3 linked regions of the Thalassoroseus pseudoceratinae genome follow. The main gene of each other region encodes a partner of the protein of the gene in region 3 in a complex. Links are inferred from orthologs where the notes say so. Each region holds a gene or a part of one and is shown on either strand. Other genes may lie near its edges. The genes, in order: G6R38_RS10515, G6R38_RS01740 and G6R38_RS14135.

Region 1 (3,133 bases), 1.0 Mb from region 3 along the record:
GTGCGGAGTTGAACCCGTTCAGCCCGCCGTACCGTCCCATGGTCCATTCCGCCCAACAAAGGGGAATCCCTAGGACCAAAAGGGAGATGAAGTATGGCAGCATAAATGCACCGCCACCATTTTGAGCCGCTTGGCCGGGAAATCGCAGAAAGTTCCCCAACCCGACAGCGGATCCGGCGACTGCCAGAATCACCCCGATTCGGGAACCCCATTGCTCCTTCGACTTCGGTTGCTCGCTCACGGATACCGTCCTTTACTCCAAATGCTGATCAGGGAAGAGTTTCGAGAGCCTGGGCAGTGTAACAATCTTTCTGTCTAGGAGAAACTCATCGATAAAATCAACGGCGTGGGACGCGTCGCTCAGCGATTCGTAGGCAATCCGGTTATTTTTCGCATTTTTCGTTGTTAAAATTGCTTCAGCTGTCTAGAATCCCGTCAGAGAGATTGGTGAATGGAAACCACATCGGCCAACATGCACCACATGAAAAACCAACATGCAATATCGACTTGAATCCCAAGACCAAGAATTCCTTCAGCGATTGAATCAAATCGGTGGCGGGACCATTCAAGAGTTGTGTGTTGAGTTCGGTGTGACTGCAACAGCCGTTCGGCAACGCCTGACCCGTTTGGAAGGTCAGCAGTTAGTTGAGCGAGTTGTCGTGCGTGAAGGGCGAGGGCGTCCTGCCCATCGATATTGTGTCACGGAAATCGGTCAGCGGGAGTTGGGAGACAACTACGCGGACTTGGCACAAATCCTGTGGCGGGAACTTATGGAGATCGAGGACATCGAGGTTCGCGGCCGTGTTTTGGCCCGAATTACTGACGCTTTGGTCGAGCGATTCCGTTCGGTATCGTCCGGGAAGACGTTGGGCGAGAAGTTCGAGCGGCTCAAGGATGCGTTGTCGGATCGAGGGTTTCAGGTCGAGTTGGATCACACAGGTGACCTGCCGATCCTGCGGGAAAATCACTGTCCCTATCTCGATCTGGCCCAAGCGGACGACTCGATCTGTGAATTGGAAAAAGAGGTGTTTCGCCGTGTCCTTGGAACGGACGTTCGTCTGACACAGTGTTGCCTCGATGGACATTCCTGTTGTGAATTTGAACCGGCCTAAGCGGTCCAATTGATGAGGCCCGTGGTCTTCCATCGTCGGGCGTGTTGCATCCGAGAGATGGTCCTCGTAAAGTGCTTTTTCAATTTGGGTTGAGAATTTCGTTCCTCAGGTTTGCTTAGGCGGATAGATCGATGACTTGGATCGAAGGACGATTTGAAGAAAACGTTGGTCTGACCACGTTGGAACAAGCCATGAACTGGGCACAGGAGTCCAGCGTTTGGCCAATGACCTTCGGGTTGGCGTGTTGTGCTATCGAGATGATGGCCACAGGAGCCAGCCGATACGATTTAGACCGCTTCGGCGCCGGTGCCTTTCGAGCAACACCGCGTCAAGCTGACCTGATGATCGTCGCTGGCACTGTGACGTTCAAAATGGCCAGCCGAGTGCGTCGGCTTTACGAACAAATGCCCGATCCCAAATACGTGATCGCAATGGGAGCGTGCACCGTCGGTGGTGGCCCGTACTTCAAGCACGGCTACCATGTGGTGAAAGGTGTCGACTTGGTGGTCCCGGTCGATGTGTATGTGCCTGGATGCCCTCCACGGCCGGAGGCTTTGCTCGAAGGCATCATGCGAATTCAGGATAAAATTAAGACGCGACGGATTGGTAAACAGCAAGGAACCGCCGGTTTCGGCAAACAGGGTGACAAGGTGGCTGATGCCACAATCGTACCGCATCACCGAGGCCAAGTTGCCGTGCCGCACGTCGCAACCTTGGACGTTTGAAATAGTTGAATACGTGCGATTTGAACAGGGAATTTTGGTGTGACTAGTATTCTGTCCGTGAAAGACCTCCACGTCTCGGTTGGCGAAACGCCGATTTTGAAGGGCGTGAACATCGAGATCAAGCAAGGCGAGGTGCACGCTTTGATGGGGCCAAACGGTTCCGGAAAAAGCACATTGGCTTACGCACTCGCCGGACACCCGAAATATCAGATCACCAGTGGTGAAGTGACCGTCGATGGAACGAACATCGTCGAACTCGATGCCACCGAACGGGCGCGAATTGGTCTATTCCTCGCGTTCCAGTATCCGACCACAATTCCCGGCGTCAAAGTCGCCGACTTCCTTCGACACGCGATCACGAATGTCCGTTCTCCGGAGCGAAAAGAAGGTGAGAACCTGATCGGCATGCGTGAGTTCCGTAAAGAACTTCGTTCGCGAATGGAAGAACTCGGCATGCCGTTGGATTTCGCTCGGCGGTACGTCAACGAAGGTTTCTCCGGCGGTGAAAAGAAACGCATGGAGATCCTGCAACTGGCAATGCTCAAACCGAAGTTTGCTTTCCTCGACGAAACCGACTCCGGGCTCGATACCGACGCGGTAAACGTCGTGAGTGAAGGAGTTCAGCGGTTGTCCAAAGAAAACGGCATGGGTTCGCTGATCATCACTCACCACGATCGGCTTCTACAATACAACGTCCCAGACTTCACACATGTCATGCTTGCAGGGCGGATTGTCGAATGTCAGTCCGGACCAGACCTCGCCCATGAGTTGCATAGCAATGGATATGTGAAAGTCCGAGAACGTCACCCCGAAGCGGCAGCCGAACAAGAGGCGGCTGAAGAGCAAGTCACGGCGGGCGCCTAGTGCAATTCATGGTTTGGTATCCTTGTATCCAACTTGTGACGACACGTCTGCCACTCATTGGTTGTGTGTTGACAATCGTAGTTCGATGCCAAAGCACGATTTTGCAACTCAAATCATCCCCGCTAGGCTAGAACGCTGCGTCAAAGCCTTTGCTAGTTGAATTTAACTCGCGGACCCTAGTGAGCCGCAGGAGATTATAATGTCGACCGAAGTCAACCAACCCGTGAATCCGGAAGCGTCCGCTGCGATCGGCGACTATCAATACGGCTTTCACGACCCAACAGATAAGTACGTCTTCACAAGTCGCAAAGGCTTGGATCGCGAAATCGTCGCTCAGATTTCAGAAATGAAGAACGAGCCGGCATGGATGCGAGACATGCGTTTCGACGCTCTTGAAACATTCTTCCAAAAGCCGATGCCGAACTGGGGTGG
Region 2 (3,025 bases), on a different replicon or contig from region 3:
GCATCGATATCCGCCTGGTCGAGCAGTTCTCGATAGTCGGAAAACGTCTTGCATTTTCGCCCCTTGTCTTCGACCATCTTGGCCGCCTTGGCGAGGTGCGTTTGATCGACATCGCAAACCGCCCCGGCATTCTTGATAAATCGTCCCAGATTGCCACGACCTTGCCCCCCGACGCCGATATGCCCGGTCACGATGCGTTCGTTAGCACCGAAAACGCTCGCGGGAACGAACATCGGCATAGCGACCGCGCTCGCAGCGGCAGCACTGGATTTCAAGAATTGGCGGCGGTTCAAACCATTCGTCTGGGACGTCATCAAGTTCTCCCTTGCGTGCGTGTTTCTCTCGGACGATTGGCCTTCAAGTCTCCGACTTTTTCATCGGATCGCCTTCAACCTCTTGGTGATCGCGAAGGCGAGGACAATTCACTACGACCAACGACATCGAAGACAACCGCCAGGTCGTAGTTTGGCGGTTTGAAAGTTTGAATGCAAACGAGCCCAGGCCAGGACTTTGGCGATCCGTTGTTTCCGCAATCTCCCAAACATCACCGAACTTTTTTCCAGCAGATTGAGTGAGCAGCGAAAAAAGCACCTGTTCTTCGGTTCCCACAAGGCCGAAGTCGCCGTAGTGAAAAATAAACCAGGCGAGCGGTCGCAAAATGGTATCAAATCGGTGTTTGGGTCCCTTGAATCCGGCAAGAGGTTTTGGCATAGTTCACCCGATTGTTGTCGACGACTACCGAAACTCTTGGGAATCGAGCAACATTCAAATCATTGATCCACTCCTCGCCAAGACGGCTGATCGTAATGGATTATTTAGCATTGTTCGCGGCCGAAACCCCATCCTCAATTGCGGAGATGGACCGCTTGCCGATCTGTGGCTGCTCGGTCAGTCCGACTGTGGCGGCGATCATTGCAGCGTTGTTCCACGCGGGCGCACTCTTCGCAATTTTTGGATTGGCACCGTTCGCTTTTATCTGGGCCGAACGAAAAATTTCGGGCCGAATTCAAGACCGCCTTGGACCGACACGGGTCGGTGGCCGATTCGGTTGGCTTCAAAGCCTCGCCGATGGAATCAAGCTGATCCAAAAAGAGGACTTGGTCCCCAGTGCCGCCGATTCCATGTTGTTTCGCATGGCACCGTATTTGGTCTGCATTGCCTCATTCAGTGCTTTTATGGTGCTGCCATTTAGTGATGGTTGGATCGCGGTTTCCTCGGACATTGGGCTATTTGTGCTCGTCGCCATTCTCTCGCTCGAAGTTTTCGGCGTCATCATGGCGGGCTATTCTAGTGGTTCGAAGTGGTCCCTGTTCGGTGGGATGCGAGAAGCCGCCCAGATGGTCAGCTATGAAATTCCACTCGCAATCTGTGCATTGATCCCGATTGTTGCTGTCGGCACGCTCGATTTGAATCGAATCGGTAACTATCAAGACGGTTGGTTGACCAACTGGCTGATTTTCCACGACCCGTTCACGTTCATTGGGTTCTTCGTGTACTTCACGGTCGCGACCGCCGGTTGTAAGCGGGCTCCGTTCGACTTGGCGGAAGCGGAAAGTGAACTGGTCGGCGGTTTCCACACGGAATACAGCGGCATGCGTTGGTCGTTCTTCTTTATGGGCGAATATGCCAGCATGTTCCTCGTGAGTGGTGTCGCCGCCGTTCTGTTCCTCGGTGGATGGAACAGCGGACTGGCTCCATTGGAAGCAGGACTGGACTCCCTTGCCGCCAACGCTGGGCAATCAATTTCCTGGCTCTCTGGGTTTAATCCACTGGCTTACCTCGTGAATGTCGTGGGCTTGGTGATCTTTCTGACAAAAGCAGCACTCTTGGTGATTGTGCAAATCTGGGTGCGATGGACGTTCCCACGACTCCGAATCGACCAGGTGATGACAACCTGCTTGAAGTACCTCGTGCCAATGAGTTGCTTTCTGTTCCTTGGTGCAACCGTGTGGCCGTTGGTTGTCGGAAACCGAACGATGATGGGTCTCGGGTCGCCGCAAGGTGAGCTGGCTCCCAAAGAAGTATCTCAAGTCGAGACAGCCGAGCAATCCACCACTCAAGCGACATCAGTCCATGTTGCCGGTGTGGTGGCAGAAGGGGCGGCGAAATCACAATGATTGAACTATTCTTTTACTACTTCTTCGCGACATTTGCCGTCGTTGGCGCGTTATTCGTCGTGATCAACCAAAACGTCGCACGAATGGCGTTTTGGCTAATCGTCTCGCTGGGCTCGACCGCTGCGTTGTTCTTCTTGATGCACGCAGACTTCGTCGGTGCCACGCAATTGCTCATTTACGTTGGCGGTACTCTCGTTCTGCTGATTTTCGGTGTGATGCTCACGTCAAGTGAGCCACTCCTGCGAATTCGTATGTCGATGGGAGACCTTGTCATCGCGGGTGCGGTTGGTTTTCTGTTCCTGGCGATGATCAATTTCACGGTGTCCGCCGTCCGTTGGGACCGGCTCACACTTCGTCAAATCCGTGTCGATCTGCAGACAGTCGAAGAGCACGCGACCAAGCGAATTGACTCTTTGAATTCCAAAGAGGATCAAGAAGAAGCTCGCAAACGCCTCGATGAATTCATATCGCTGTTTTCAGAGTCTTTCGTCGCGACGAAGGCCGATCCGTCACTGTACGTCCTGTCGAACGGTGCCGAATTGGAACCGCGTCAAGAGGCGATGCTCTTGAACTATATGCGAACCGAAGGCGGGCTGACCTTCTCTCCGGAAACGGAACGAGGCGGTACTGGACGCCCCATCGGTTTGGCACTTTTAGGGTCGCGTCCGGATCAGGATCTCGATCGCTCCGACGATTACCCAACCATCAGCCCCGGTTACTCGAGTCGTACAAGCCGAAAAACGCTTGATTCTTCAGTCACCAACGAACCCGATCTTTCGACCGGATATTTGCTGCCGTTCGAAATTGCTTCGGTTCACTTGTTAGTTGTTCTGATCGGTGCCGCGTATCTCGCTCGAGCCAAGCGTCGAGTCGAAACTTAACGTTTTCGTGTGGCATCAATGCTGTCA
Region 3 (3,011 bases):
CAGGCGTTGACTACTGCGAGCCGGACGAGAAAAAAGCCAAGAAGTTTGGTCACGATCCGCACGTGGAAGTCGTCTATCACCTGTCGAGCTACACCCACAAACACGCGATTGTCATCAAAGTCATTCTGCCCCGCTGGAAAGACGACAAACCCGGCCAACTTCCGGAAGTTCCGACGGTGTCCGGTGTGTGGGCGATTGCCGACTGGCACGAACGTGAGTGCTTCGATCTCGTCGGCGTCAACTTCGTTGGCCACCCCAACCTCCGTCGCATCCTCTGTGCCGAAGACTGGGTCGGCCATGCCCTGCGAAAAGACTACGAGTTCCCACTGGAATACCACGGGATTCGCGGGAAGTAAGGGCAGTGTGAGATCACTTGTGCACAACATTGTAATAGGACGTGCGGAAGTGATCGAGGGGCGAAAATGAAAGTCATTTTCAAGATTACTTACCCAAACGGCAAAATTTACGTCGGCAAAGATTTGACTGGAACCTTGACCTATTTTGGCAGCGTGAATAGTTCTCTCGTAGCAGCTGATTTTTCAGATGCCGAACAACGTGATTTCACGGTTCGCAAGGAGATTCTTTGGTCTTCCGAAACTGCTTCAGATCAAGAAGCGAGCAGACGAGAAGTCGAATTGATCAGAAACTTACGCTCAAATGACCCAACCATTGGATATAACCGTTGGCCAAAGTTCGCCGATTGTGGTGGCTAAGTTGTAGGTCAGGTTGCGCCTGATGTCCTGTTGCTGGCCCCTAGATTTCAAAATCCGTCATCCCCCAAAAATTTGTTGGGCATTGCCTGACCTACTGATTGATAATACGGACCACACACCATGAGCATGGCGATCGAAGATCCTCGGGTAGTTGAGTTTGACGTTCATACCGACGAGATGTTGGTGAACATGGGCCCGCAGCACCCGAGTACGCACGGCGTGCTGCGGTTGCTGTTGCGGACCGATGGTGAAGTCGTTCGTGAAGTCACGCCACACATCGGCTATCTGCATCGCTGTGCCGAGAAGATCGGTGAGAATCTCACGCCGGTTCAATACATCCCGTATACGGACCGCATGGACTATCTCGCCGCGATGAACATGAATCTCGGCTGGGCGCTCACGGCGGAAAAACTTCTCAAAATGGAAGTTCCCGAGCGAGCGATGACCTTGCGAGTCATCATCGCCGAACTCGGCCGGATCGCGAGCCACTTGGTTGCGATGGGAGCTTATGGCCTCGACTTAGGATCATTTAGCCCGTTCCTGTACGCCTTCCGCGAACGTGAAATCATTCTTGATTTGTTCGAAGAAGTCTGCGGTGCGCGACTGACTTACAGTTACATCACAATTGGTGGGGCAACTCACGATCTGCCAGAGACCATTACGATCCCGCCAGGCTTGGCGTCGATCACCTCGTCGGATCGTGGTCTTCGCAAGAAATGGCCGGTTCTCAAAGAAGGCGCGTCTGCCCAACTCGCATGGACGGATGCCGTTCTGATCTTCTTGGAATGGCTGGAGAAGCGAATCCAAGAGTACCATGCCTTGCTGACGCGAAATGCGATCTTCATCAAACGGACAGCCGCCATCGGAACACTGAGTCGCGAAGAGGCGATTGATTACGGGTGCACGGGCCCGGTGTTGCGGGGCAGTGGAGTCGACCACGACTTGCGACGCGATGGCGAACCGATCTACACACGGATGTATGAGGGATACGACTTCAAAGTCCCGTTTGCGCCATTCAACGATGCCCCACCGGAAGCCGAACTTGGTGACAACTGGTGTCGGTTCTACGTGCGAATGCTAGAAGTCGTCGAGTCAATCGGACTCGTCCGACAAGCCATCGAGAAATATCCGTCGACAGAAGGCACGTTCCGAGTCGCTCACAAATTCAGTACGAAGCTGCCAAAGGACGAGTGCTATCTCGAAACCGAGTGCCCACGCGGTCAGATGGGCTTCTATGTCGTCGGCAACGGTGAAGCCGAGCCACTTCGCGTGCGAGCCAAAAGTTCTTCATTCTGCAACCTTGCAGTGACGGGACTGCTTAGCCCCGGAACACTCATCGCGGACATTCCGTCAATTGTTGGGTCTCTGGATGTCGTGATGGGCGAGATTGATCGATAGGGCGTCAGCACAACCGAGAGGCCCGCTCAAGGATGAGGTGATGGAATTCGTCACCTCATTCGAATTCTTCAGTGGTGGCGTTTTCAGCATCGGCTGTTGAAGGTTGGTGGTACTCACCGATGACCACCGTCACGTTGTCTTCACCGCCGGCTTCCAATGCGAGATCGATTAAACTCTGCACCGCTTGATCCGGCGACTGGCGATCATCAATCACGGCTGCGATTTCGTGATCTGGCAGCATGTCAGTCAATCCATCAGTGCAAAGCAGCAGCAAATCGCCGTCGCGAAGTGTCACGTGGTGAATCTCTGCAACCGCCCCTTCGCTCGATCCGCCTAGACAATTCACAAGAATGTGGGAGAACTGATCGGCTTCTGGGGTGTCGGGTTCCATGACTCCTCGTTCGATCAACTGTTCCGCAAGGGTATGATCACGGGTAAGCCGCAGCAGTTCGTGGTCCCGAAAAACGTAAGCCCGCGAGTCTCCGATATTCCCAACAAAGACCTCCATCCCCAGGCTGTAGGCGGCAACGAAGGTTGTTCCCATTCCTTCTAGGTCTGGGTCCGCGTTGACCATCTCGCGGAGAAAATGGTCCATCAACTTTCCATACGTCTGAAGTTTGGACTCAAGCTCAAGTGACTCATGCTTGCCATGAATCATTGGCCATTTGAGTTCCGTTGCTCCAATCTGCCAGGCGACCTCAATCGCGGCTTGGCTAGCAATTTCACCAGCCGCATACCCCCCCATGCCATCGGCAACCACGAAGACGTAGGCCTCGTCGTTCGCTGCCGGAAGCGAATCAGCGTTCAAGCTTGTCAATAAGACATCGCGAGTCCGTCGTCGGCGAACAATCGCGAAGTTATCTTCGTTTGTTCGCCGGACGCGACCGGGATGACTCGCGC

The links.
Region 1: the proteins of G6R38_RS14135 (region 3) and G6R38_RS10515 are in contact, whole or in part, in a cryo-EM structure (PDB 6KHJ), measured with the Thermosynechococcus vestitus proteins. The link is inferred for Thalassoroseus pseudoceratinae from one-to-one orthologs. Residues at the interface, in WP_011057128.1 of Thermosynechococcus vestitus: Pro17, His18, His19, Pro20, Ser21, Met22, Val25, Arg27, Met29, Thr31, Ile38, Asp39, Cys40, Glu41, Pro42, Val43, Ile44, Gly45, Tyr46, Leu47, His48, Arg49, Gly50, Met51, Lys53, Ile54, Asn57, Arg58, Pro65, Tyr66; in WP_011056552.1 of Thermosynechococcus vestitus: Leu46, Met47, Tyr48, Thr50, Ala51, Cys52, Phe54, Ile55, Glu56, Ala58, Ala59, Ile61, Gly62, Ser63, Arg64, Phe65, Asn76, Pro78, Thr89, Thr91, Lys93, Met94, Ala97, Leu101, Met123, Phe124, Ser126, Asp127, Ser128, Tyr129.
Region 2: the proteins of G6R38_RS14135 (region 3) and G6R38_RS01740 are in contact, whole or in part, in a cryo-EM structure (PDB 6ZJN), measured with the Thermus thermophilus proteins. The link is inferred for Thalassoroseus pseudoceratinae from one-to-one orthologs. Residues at the interface, in WP_223903221.1 of Thermus thermophilus: Pro35, Ser36, Asp139, Gly141, Ala142; in WP_096411122.1 of Thermus thermophilus: Ala224, Glu225, Gln226, Glu227, Ala295, Trp297, Phe298, Arg299.

What each region holds. Positions count from the first base shown.
Region 1 is NZ_JAALXT010000003.1:54,975-58,107, reverse strand. Bases 63-3,040 are described here. They hold G6R38_RS10515 (NADH-quinone oxidoreductase subunit B), read left to right. Parts: upstream 63-1,243; coding sequence 1,244-1,837; downstream 1,838-3,040. Other genes in these bases: sufB (Fe-S cluster assembly protein SufB), read left to right, coding at 2,901-3,040; sufC (Fe-S cluster assembly ATPase SufC), read left to right, coding at 1,877-2,701; G6R38_RS10520 (helix-turn-helix transcriptional regulator), read left to right, coding at 495-1,112; G6R38_RS10525 (sodium-dependent transporter), read right to left, coding at 63-241. Outside these bases: more of G6R38_RS10525, read right to left, coding at 1-62; more of sufB, read left to right, coding at 3,041-3,133. UniProt on the Escherichia coli protein: NDH-1 shuttles electrons from NADH, via FMN and iron-sulfur (Fe-S) centers, to quinones in the respiratory chain. The immediate electron acceptor for the enzyme in this species is ubiquinone.
Region 2 is NZ_JAALXT010000001.1:499,904-502,928, forward strand. Bases 92-2,961 are described here. They hold G6R38_RS01740 (complex I subunit 1/NuoH family protein), read left to right. Parts: upstream 92-806; coding sequence 807-2,117; downstream 2,118-2,961. Other genes in these bases: G6R38_RS01735 (Gfo/Idh/MocA family protein), read right to left, coding at 92-314; G6R38_RS01745 (NADH-quinone oxidoreductase subunit J family protein), read left to right, coding at 2,114-2,961. Also shown: more of G6R38_RS01735, read right to left, coding at 1-91; more of G6R38_RS01745, read left to right, coding at 2,962-2,998. UniProt on the Escherichia coli protein: NDH-1 shuttles electrons from NADH, via FMN and iron-sulfur (Fe-S) centers, to quinones in the respiratory chain. The immediate electron acceptor for the enzyme in this species is believed to be ubiquinone.
Region 3 is NZ_JAALXT010000003.1:1,060,209-1,063,219, forward strand. What follows is about bases 117-2,972. They hold G6R38_RS14135 (NADH-quinone oxidoreductase subunit D), read left to right. Parts: upstream 117-833; coding sequence 834-2,111; downstream 2,112-2,972. Other genes in these bases: G6R38_RS14125 (NADH-quinone oxidoreductase subunit C), read left to right, coding at 117-356; G6R38_RS14130 (GIY-YIG nuclease family protein), read left to right, coding at 423-713; G6R38_RS14140 (PP2C family protein-serine/threonine phosphatase), read right to left, coding at 2,167-2,972. Outside these bases: more of G6R38_RS14125, read left to right, coding at 1-116; more of G6R38_RS14140, read right to left, coding at 2,973-3,011.